DNA from 4 places in the Streptomyces sp. NPDC049837 genome. Region 3 is predicted to be linked to each of the others. Evidence: riboswitches for the same ligand, from Rfam matches in the RefSeq annotation. Region 3 holds a riboswitch; each other region holds the start of a gene.
What was found. Region 3 has a riboswitch for cobalamin ahead of cobN (cobaltochelatase subunit CobN). Riboswitches for the same ligand answer to the same signal wherever they lie in the genome.
Positions count from the first base shown of each region.

Region 1: linked by a shared signal. The riboswitch ahead of AB0J57_RS02545 (ABC transporter substrate-binding protein) and the one ahead of cobN (cobaltochelatase subunit CobN) in region 3 are both predicted to bind cobalamin.
Region 2: linked by a shared signal. The riboswitch ahead of AB0J57_RS09905 (ribonucleoside-diphosphate reductase subunit alpha) and the one ahead of cobN (cobaltochelatase subunit CobN) in region 3 are both predicted to bind cobalamin.
Region 4: linked by a shared signal. The riboswitch ahead of AB0J57_RS07200 (energy-coupling factor ABC transporter permease) and the one ahead of cobN (cobaltochelatase subunit CobN) in region 3 are both predicted to bind cobalamin.

Region 1 covers NZ_JBFAMP010000001.1:552,572-554,764, reverse strand. The annotation lists gene AB0J57_RS02555 (ROK family protein) at 1-233, shown strand, start outside; gene AB0J57_RS02550 (class II fructose-bisphosphate aldolase) at 221-1,054, shown strand; cobalamin riboswitch at 1,072-1,268, shown strand; gene AB0J57_RS02545 (ABC transporter substrate-binding protein) at 1,307-2,193, shown strand, end outside.
Region 2 covers NZ_JBFAMP010000003.1:435,958-438,150, forward strand. The annotation lists gene AB0J57_RS09895 (YbdD/YjiX family protein) at 12-224, shown strand; gene AB0J57_RS09900 (GNAT family N-acetyltransferase) at 329-832, shown strand; cobalamin riboswitch at 870-1,010, shown strand; gene AB0J57_RS09905 (ribonucleoside-diphosphate reductase subunit alpha) at 1,148-2,193, shown strand, end outside.
Region 3 covers NZ_JBFAMP010000004.1:372,957-375,149, reverse strand. The annotation lists gene cobN (cobaltochelatase subunit CobN) at 1-1,466, opposite strand, end outside; cobalamin riboswitch at 1,500-1,637, opposite strand; gene AB0J57_RS13140 (cobalamin biosynthesis protein CobG) at 1,644-2,193, shown strand, end outside.
Region 4 covers NZ_JBFAMP010000002.1:595,120-597,312, forward strand. The annotation lists gene AB0J57_RS07195 (energy-coupling factor ABC transporter substrate-binding protein) at 1-212, opposite strand, end outside; gene AB0J57_RS07200 (energy-coupling factor ABC transporter permease) at 209-892, opposite strand; cobalamin riboswitch at 922-1,167, opposite strand; gene dhaM (dihydroxyacetone kinase phosphoryl donor subunit DhaM) at 1,206-1,610, opposite strand; gene dhaL (dihydroxyacetone kinase subunit DhaL) at 1,607-2,193, opposite strand, start outside.

The DNA of each region.
Region 1 (2,193 bases), on a different contig from region 3:
CCGGCGAGTCCTGTCTCGCCCCCTTGCGCGCCGCGCTCGCCGAACGCCTCACGTTCCAGGCCCGCTTCCGGGCCGTGCCCCAGGTCGTCGCGGCCCGGCTCGGCGACCGGGCGGGCTGCATGGGCGCGGCGTACCTCGCCCAGGACCTCCTGGCCCGCCGTTCGGGAGCGGTGTCGCCGTCACCCTCAACGCCCCTGCCCCGTACACCAGGAGAAGCACCATGCCCCTCGTAGGGACGGCCGACATCGTCACCCCCGCCGCACGCGCCGGAAGGGGCGTCGGGGCCTTCAACGTCATCCAGCTCGAACACGCCGAGGCCATCGTGGCGGGCGCCGAAGCGGCGGGCGCCCCCGTGGTCCTCCAGATCAGCGAGAACGCCGCCCGCTACCACGGCGCGCTCACCCCGATCGGCACGGCGACGCTGGCCGTCGCCCGCGCCGCGACGGTTCCGGTGGCCGTCCACCTGGACCACGCGACCTCGCCGGAGCTCGTCGCCGAAGCGGTGTCGCTGGGCTTCACGTCGGTGATGTACGACGCATCGACCCTGCCGTACGAGGAGAACGTCCGCGCCATGGCCGGCATACGGGCCCGCTGCCACGCGTCCGGTGTCTGGGTGGAGGCCGAACTGGGCGAGGTCGGCGGCAAGGACGGCGTGCACGCCCCGGGCGCCCGCACCGACCCGGACGAGGCGGCGGCCTTCGTCGCGGCCACGGGCGTGGACGCCCTGGCGGTGGCCGTGGGCACCTCGCACGCCATGCTCACCCGCGACGCCGCACCGGACTTCGCCCTGATCGCCGCGCTGCGTACCGCCGTCCCCGTACCCCTGGTGCTGCACGGCTCGTCGGGGGTCGCGGACCACGGCCTCGCCACGGCCGTGGGCCACGGCATGACCAAGGTCAACATCGCCACCCACCTGAACCGGGTCTTCACCGGCGCCGCCCGCCGGGCTCTCGACGCGGACCCCATGGTGGCCGACACACGCCACTACCTCGGTGCCGGGCGTACGGCCATGGCCCATGAGGTCACCCGCCTGCTCGGAGTCCTCGGCGCGTGAGCGCGAGTGGGCACCCGTGGTAGCTTGCGCAGGCCAGTCGTACTCCGTACGCGTGTACGTGAGTCAGGGAATCCGGTGCGAATCCGGAACTGACGCGCAGCGGTGAGGGTGACGGGCGTGGCAACCACAGCCACTGGGCCGGAGACCGGCCCGGGAAGGCGCCGCGCCCGGATGATCCCGAGTCCGAAGACCTGCTGGCGAACACGTACGGACGGGCCCCGCGCATGGGCCCTCGACGCTGAGGACTTCGCTGTGCCCATCACACGCCCGACCGCCTCGTTCGCCGCGCTCCTGTGCGGAGCCCTCCTCCTGACCGGCTGCGGGGGTGCCTCCGGCACGTCCCCCTCACCGGCGCAGGCCGGCATCCGCGTACTGGACAACTGCGGACAGAAGGTGGAGATCAAGGGGGACGGGCCGCGCCGGGCCGTCTCGCTCAACCAGGGCACCACCGAGATCATGCTGTCCCTCGGTCTCGCCGACCGGATGGCCGGAACCGCCACCTGGACCGACCCCGTCATGAAGGGCCTGGAGAAGGCGAACGCGGGCGTGACCCGGCTCGCCGAGAACAACCCCTCCTTCGAGAAGGTCCTCGACACCGAACCCGACTTCGTCGCCGCCTCGTTCGCCTCCACCCTCGGCAAGGGCGGCGTGGCCACGCGCGAGCAGTTCGCGAAGCTCGGCGTGCCCACCTACCTTTCCCCGTCCGACTGCGTGGGCAAGGACAACAGCGGCGACGGTGACGGCGTCCGCACCAAGCCGCTGACCATGGACACCGTGTACGGGGAGGTACGCGACCTCGCCCGCGTCTTCGGTGAGGAGAAGCGCGGCGAGGACCTGGTCGCGAGCCTCACGTCGCGTGTCGCCAAGGCGACCAAGGGACTCGATGCCTCGAAGGTCACTCTGCTGTACTGGTTCTCCGACGCGAACTCCCCCTACATGGCCGGGTGCTGCGGCGCCCCCGGCGTCATCACCCGCGAAGTCGGCGCCAAGAACGTCTTCGACGACACCACCGAGGAATGGCCGCAGATCAACTGGGAGACCGTGGCCGACCGCAACCCCGACGTCCTGGTGATCGGCGACCTCACCCGCAAGGCCCAGACCGGGGAGAGCGCCGCCAAGAAGATCGAGTTCCTGGAGTC
Region 2 (2,193 bases), on a different contig from region 3:
TGAGGCCCCCCGTGACCGCACGGCCGGACGGCCGCCTGCGACGCGCCGTCAGGTGGGTGCGCTGGTACGTCCGCGAGGTGTCCGGCGAGGGCGCGTACGACGCGTACGTCGCCCACGCCCGGCGCTGCGACCCGGGCGCCGAGGTGATGACCCGGCGCGAGTTCGAGCGCAGGCGCACCGACGCGCGGGAGGCCGACCCGCGCGACGGGTTCCGCTGCTGCTGAGGTGCTGCTGACGTACTGCTGAGCGGGTGACCGCACGACGGGCCGCCGTGTTTCCGGGGACGGAAATGCGGCGGCCCGTCGCCGTACCCCTCCACACTCGGACCATGGACATCACCATCAGGGCGGTACGGCCCGAGGAACACGGGACGCTCGCCGACATCACGGCCCAGGCGTACCTCGGGGACGGGCTCCTGGCCTTCGGGGAGAGCGACGAGTACCTGATCGAGCTGCGGGACGTGGCCCGGCGGGCCGCCGGGGCGGAGGTGCTCGTGGCCGTGGAGCGGGACGAACGGGTGCTGGGCGGGGTGACGTTCGTCGCGCGGGGCGGCGATCCGTGGGCGGACCTGGCCCGCGACGGGGAGGCCGAGCTGCGGATGCTCGCGGTGGCCCGGGAGGCACGGCGGCGGGGCGCGGGCGAGGCGCTCGTACGGGCGTGCGTGGAGCGGGCGCGGGCGGTGGAGGGGTGCGCGCGGCTGGTGCTGTCCACGCAGGCGTCCATGCGGGCGGCGCACCGGATCTACGAGCGGCTGGGGTTCGTCCGCACCCCGGAGAGGGACGTGCGGCCCGTCCCGGGCGTGACCCTCCCCACGTACGCGCTGGCCCTCTGAGGCTGCGACCGACACAACATGTGGGGGGTGCCTCAACTCGCGCCCCCCACATGTATGCTCGTCCTCGCTGTCGCCGCAGGGGAATCCGGTGGAAATCCGGAACTGTCCCGCAACGGTGTGTTGGTGTGCCTTTGTGTACGTACGAGTCCGAAGACCTGCCGACAGCGCGCCCGGACCGTCCGGCCCGGGTGCCCAGACGTCCGGGCCTCGCGGAATGGGCCGGTGGACGCGGTGCCCCGCACCCTGTGCCCGGGTGCGCCCGCTCCCCTGCCCGCGTCCGCGGTGGCCCCGAGCCGAGCGAGGGAGAGCCCCCACGTGACCATCGCGCCAGCCGATCCGGTTTCAGCAGTCGCAGTCACGGACACGACGGAGACGGACGGACCCGGGACCGTACTGCTGCGGACCCTGACCGACCTCACCGCCGACCTGCCCGACACCGACCCGGGCCGGGTCGCCGCCGCCGCGCTGCGGGGCCGCCACGCCGGTTCGGACGAGGCGGAGCTGCGCGAGCTCGCCACCGAGGCGGCCGCCGGGCTGATCTCCGAGGACCCCGCGTACTCCCGGCTCGCGGCGCGGCTGCTGACCCGGACGATCACGGAGGAGGCGGCCGGGCAGGGCGCGGTGTCGTTCTCGGCGTCGGTGGCTGTGGGGCACCGGGAGGGTCTGATCGCGGACCGTACGGCCGCGTTCGTGACGGCCCACGCCGACCGGATGGACGCGCTGATCGACTCGGCCGCCGACGACCGGTTCGGATACTTCGGGCTGCGGACGCTGTACTCGCGCTACCTGCTCCGGCACCCGATCACGCGCAAGGTGATCGAGACGCCGCAGCACTTCATGCTGCGGGTGGCGGCCGGGCTGGCCGAGGACGACTCGGTGCGCGCCCTGGACGAGGTGGCGTCCCTGTACGGGCTGATGAGCCGGCTCGACTACCTGCCCTCCTCCCCCACGCTGTTCAACTCCGGTACGCGCCACCCGCAGATGTCCTCGTGCTACCTGCTGGACTCGCCGCTGGACGAGCTGGACTCCATCTACGACCGCTACCACCAGGTGGCGCGGCTGTCGAAGCACGCGGGCGGCATCGGCCTGTCGTACTCCCGCATCCGGGCGCGCGGTTCGCTGATCCGCGGCACCAACGGGCACTCCAACGGCATCGTGCCGTTCCTGAAGACGCTGGACGCCTCCGTCGCGGCCGTGAACCAGGGCGGGCGGCGCAAGGGCGCGGCGGCCGTGTACCTGGAGACGTGGCACGCGGACATCGAGGAGTTCCTGGAGCTGCGCGACAACACCGGTGAGGACGCCCGGCGTACGCACAACCTGAACCTGGCGCACTGGATTCCGGACGAGTTCATGCGCCGGGT
Region 3 (2,193 bases):
ATGAGGATGAGCAGGTTCCCACGGCGCAGCGCGGCGAGGACGATGTCGCCCTCGGGGTTGCGGGAGCGGTCCAGGAACATCTCGCCGGGCGCCGGGCCCCAGTGCTCCTCCACCTGCTCGCGCAGCTCCTGCGGCAGGGTGGCGTACCAGCGCTTGTAGTCGGCGGCCGGGATGCGGACCGGGTTCTTGGCGAGCTGCTCCTCGGTGAGCCAGTCCTGGTCGTGGCCGCCCGCCTCGATGAGGGCGTAGATCAGCTCGTCGCCGTCACCGGACGCGAGGCCCGGGACCTCCTCGGTGCCGAAGTCGTACCCCTCCTCGCGCAGTCGGCGCAGCAGCGCGACGGCGGAGGCGGGGGTGTCGAGGCCGACGGCGTTGCCGATGCGGGAGTGCTTGGTCGGGTACGCGGACAGGACCAGCGCCAGGCGCTTGTCGGCGTTGGGGATGTGGCGCAGTTGGGCGTGGCGGACGGCGATCCCGGCGACGCGGGCGGCGCGCTCGGTGTCGGCGACGTACGCGGGAAGCCCGTCGGCGTCGATCTCCTTGAAGGAGAACGGGACGGTGATGAGCCGGCCGTCGAACTCGGGGACGGCGACCTGGCTGGCGGCGTCGAGCGGCGAGAGGCCCTCGTCGTTCTCCTCCCAGGCGGCGCGCGAGCCGGTCAGGCACAGCGCCTGGAGGATCGGGACGTCCAGGGCGGCGAGCGCGCCCGCGTCCCACGACTCGTCGTCGCCGCCCGCCTGGGCCTCGGCCGGCTTGGTGCCGCCGGCGGCGAGGACGGTGGTGATGACGGCGTCGGCCATCCCCAGGCTCTCCAGGAGCTCCGGCTCGGGGGCGCGGAGGGAGGCCACGTACAGGGGCAGCGCCTGGCCGCCGGCGTCCTCGATGGCGTCGCACAGGGTGTGGACGAAGGCGGTGTTCCCGCTCATGTGGTGGGCGCGGTAGTAGAGCACGGCGACCGTGGGGCCGGTGGTGTTGCGCGCGGTCCGCTCCAGGGGGCCCCAGGTGGGGGCGGCGGCCGGGGGCTCGAAGCCGTGGCCGGTCAGCAGGACGGTGTCGGAGAGGAAACGGGCGAGTTGCTCCAGGTTGTCCGGTCCGCCGTGGGCGAGGTAGGCGTGCGCCTCGGCCGCGATGCCGATCGGGACGGTGGAGGTCTCCATGAGCTGGGCGTCGGGGGCCTGTTCGCCGGTCAGGACGACGAGCGGCTTGCCGCTCGCGCGGAGGGCCTCCAGGCCCTCCTCCCAGGCGCGGATGCCGCCGAGGAGGCGTACGACGACGAGGTCGGCGCCGTCGAGGAGGCCGGGCAGGTCGTCCATCGGGAGCCGGGCGGGGTTGGCGAACCGGTACGCGACGGGTCCGCCGGAGGCGCGCGCGCTGAGCAGGTCGGTGTCGGAGTGCGACAGCAGCAGGATCGTCGTCGCCTCGGGCGTCGCCTCGGGACTGGTGGCGGGCGTCGTCGCGTGCGTCATGGCGTGCGCAGGCCTTCCTCGGGGTGTCCGCGCCCCGGGTGGTCGTAGGACGGCGGGAGTTCCTGACTCGTCCGGTTTCCGCCGGACTCACAGTGGCGGGACCGCGCCGGATTCTCACCGGGCTTCCTCCCTAGGGCCCTGGGACCCTGTGCCGTCTGCATAGTAGAGGCTGCGCGTATGCTCGCCGCCATGCCGCCCAGCTCACCAAACCCCCAGGACCGGGGTGAAGCGCACATACGGGACCGTGTCCGGGACCGCGGTGACGCCTGCCCGGGTGCGCTGCGGCTGCACCGTGCCGATGACGGCGCGCTCGCCCGACTCCGCGTACCCACAGGTGTATTGACGTCACGTCAGGTCGACGTGCTGGCCGACGCCGCCGACCGGCTCGGCGACGGGCACCTCTCCCTCACCTCGCGAGGCAACATCGAGCTGCGGGGGCTGGGCGAGGGCTGCGGGCTGGGCCTCGCGGACGCGCTGCGGGACGCCGGGCTGCTGCCCGCCTCCGAACGGCACGAGCGCGTACGGAACATGGTCGTCTCACCGCTCGCCGGGGCGGACGTCATGGCCTGGGCGGTGGAGCTGGACGAGCTGGTGTGCGGCGAGGACTGGACGGCGGAGCTGTCGGGCCGCTTCCTGTTCGCCGTGGACGACGGGCGGGGCGACGTCGCGGCCCTGGCCGCCGATGTGACGTTGCTCGCAGCGCCGGACGGCGCCGCCCTGCTCCGGG
Region 4 (2,193 bases), on a different contig from region 3:
GCGGACTCCACCTCACCCGACGGCGGTTCGTACAGCGGGCTGAACCACGGCTCGTAATCCGGCTTCAGCTCGGTGATGGCCGTCTCGGCCTGGGCGTCGGCGCCCGTGAACGGCTCCTCCTTGTGGTCGCCCATGCCCAGCGCGAGCGGGAGGACGGCGAGCGCCACCACGACGAGCAGCAGCAGTGTGTTGATCCTGGCGTTACGGCTCATCGGACCACGGCCTCCTTCTTCACCGGCAGGACACCGAGGCGGGCCAGATCGCCCTTGCTGGACTGCATCAGCAGCCGCATCACCAGCACGGTGAGCAGGCCCTCGCTGACGGCCAGCGGAATCTGCGTGACGGCGAAGATCCCGCCGAACTTCGCCAGCGCACCGGCGACACCGCTGCCCGGGTCCGGGAACGCCAGCGCGAGCTGCACGCTGGTGACGCAGTACGTGGACAGGTCGGCGACGAACGCGCCGAAGAAGACGCTCACCATCAGCGGCACGTCGAAGCGGCGCAGCAGCCAGTAGGTGCCGAAGCCCGCCCACGGCCCGACGATCGCCATCGAGAAGGCGTTGGCGCCCAGGGTCGTCAGGCCGCCGTGCGCCAGCAGCAGCGCCTGGAAGAGCAGCGTGATGGTGCCCAGCACCGCCATGATCGGCGGCCGGAACAGGATCGCGCCCAGTCCCGTACCGGTCGGGTGCGAGCAACTGCCCGTCACCGAAGGGATCTTCAGGGCGGACAGGACAAAGGTGAAGGCACCGGACGCGCCGAGCAGGAGAGTCGATTCGGGATTGGCCTTGACCTCCCGGGTCAGGGCCCGGACGCCATGGGCGACGAAGGGAGCGGCGGCGACGGTCCAGGCGACCGCGTGCGCAGGGGGCAGATACCCCTCGGCGATATGCATGATGTGGGAGACCCTCTCCAGCACCTCGTGGATGGACAACGCGCCCTGGCCGGTCTCCTGGCTGACGGGATGGCATGGGGGCATGCCGCCGCGACTCCGCCTTCCCGGACCCCGCGGTCTCCCGCGGTGTTCCAGTGGCTTCCCGGGGTGGATTCCCAGGGAGTGGAGCCGGACTTCCCGATCACAGTGGCGAGGGCCGCACCGGTACCGCACCGGTTTCCCGTACACCAAGGCCCTGCGACAGTAGTGCTTTGACCAGGTACATCACAACCCGCACACCGGTGCGGGCACCGGCTGCACCCACCGGACGCCGTCACTCCTTGCGGTAGCCGTACGCCTCCGACGCGGCCGTCACCACCGCGTCCAGGTCACCGCCCGCCGACGCGGTGACCACCGCCGCCACCGCGCCCTCCACGAAAGGAGCGTCCACCAGCCGCGTACCGTCGGGCAGCTCGTCGCCCTCCGCGAGCAGGGCCTTCACCGTCAGGACCGCGCTGCCCAGGTCCACCAGGACGGCCACGCCCGCCCCGCCGTCGACCTCCGTCGCCGCCTGGGTGATCAGCTCCGCGCTGGTGCCGAGCCCCCCGTCCGGAGTGCCGCCCGCCGCCGCCACCGGCACCGTCCCGCCGCCGCCCGCGAGGCCACGGGCCAGCTCGGCGACGGACGACGCGACCGCCGCGCTGTGCGAGACGAGCACGATGCCCACCCGCGCGCTCACCGCGTGCCCTCCGCCTCGGCGAGGGCGGCGATCAGCAGGGCCGAGGACGTGGCGCCCGGGTCCTGGTGACCTACGCTGCGCTCACCGAGATAGCTGGCCCTGCCCTTGCGGGCGAGCATCGGTACGGTCGCGAGGGCGCCCTGGTTCGCGGCCTCGGCCGCCGCCGCGAACGACTCGCCGAGCGACTCGGCCAGCGACTCGACGGCCGGCTCCAGCGCGTCCAGCATCGTCTTGTCCCCGGCCGCCGCCCCGCCGAGCTGCGCCACCGCCGCCACACCCGCGCGCAGCGCCTCGGCGAGCTGCACCGGCGCCACCTCGGCGGCGTCGCCCAGCGCCTTGCCGGTGCGCCGCAGCAGCGTCCCGTACAAGGGACCCGACGCGCCGCCGACCGTCGAGATGAGCTGCCGCCCCGCGAGCGTGAGCACGGCCCCCGGCGTGCCGGGCGGCTCGTCCTCCAGGGCCTTGACCACCGCGGCGAAACCGCGTTGCAGATTGGCCCCGTGGTCGGCGTCACCGATCGCCGAGTCCAGCTCGGTGAGCCGGCCGGCCTCCCGGTCCACGGCGGCGGCCGCGGTCGTCATCC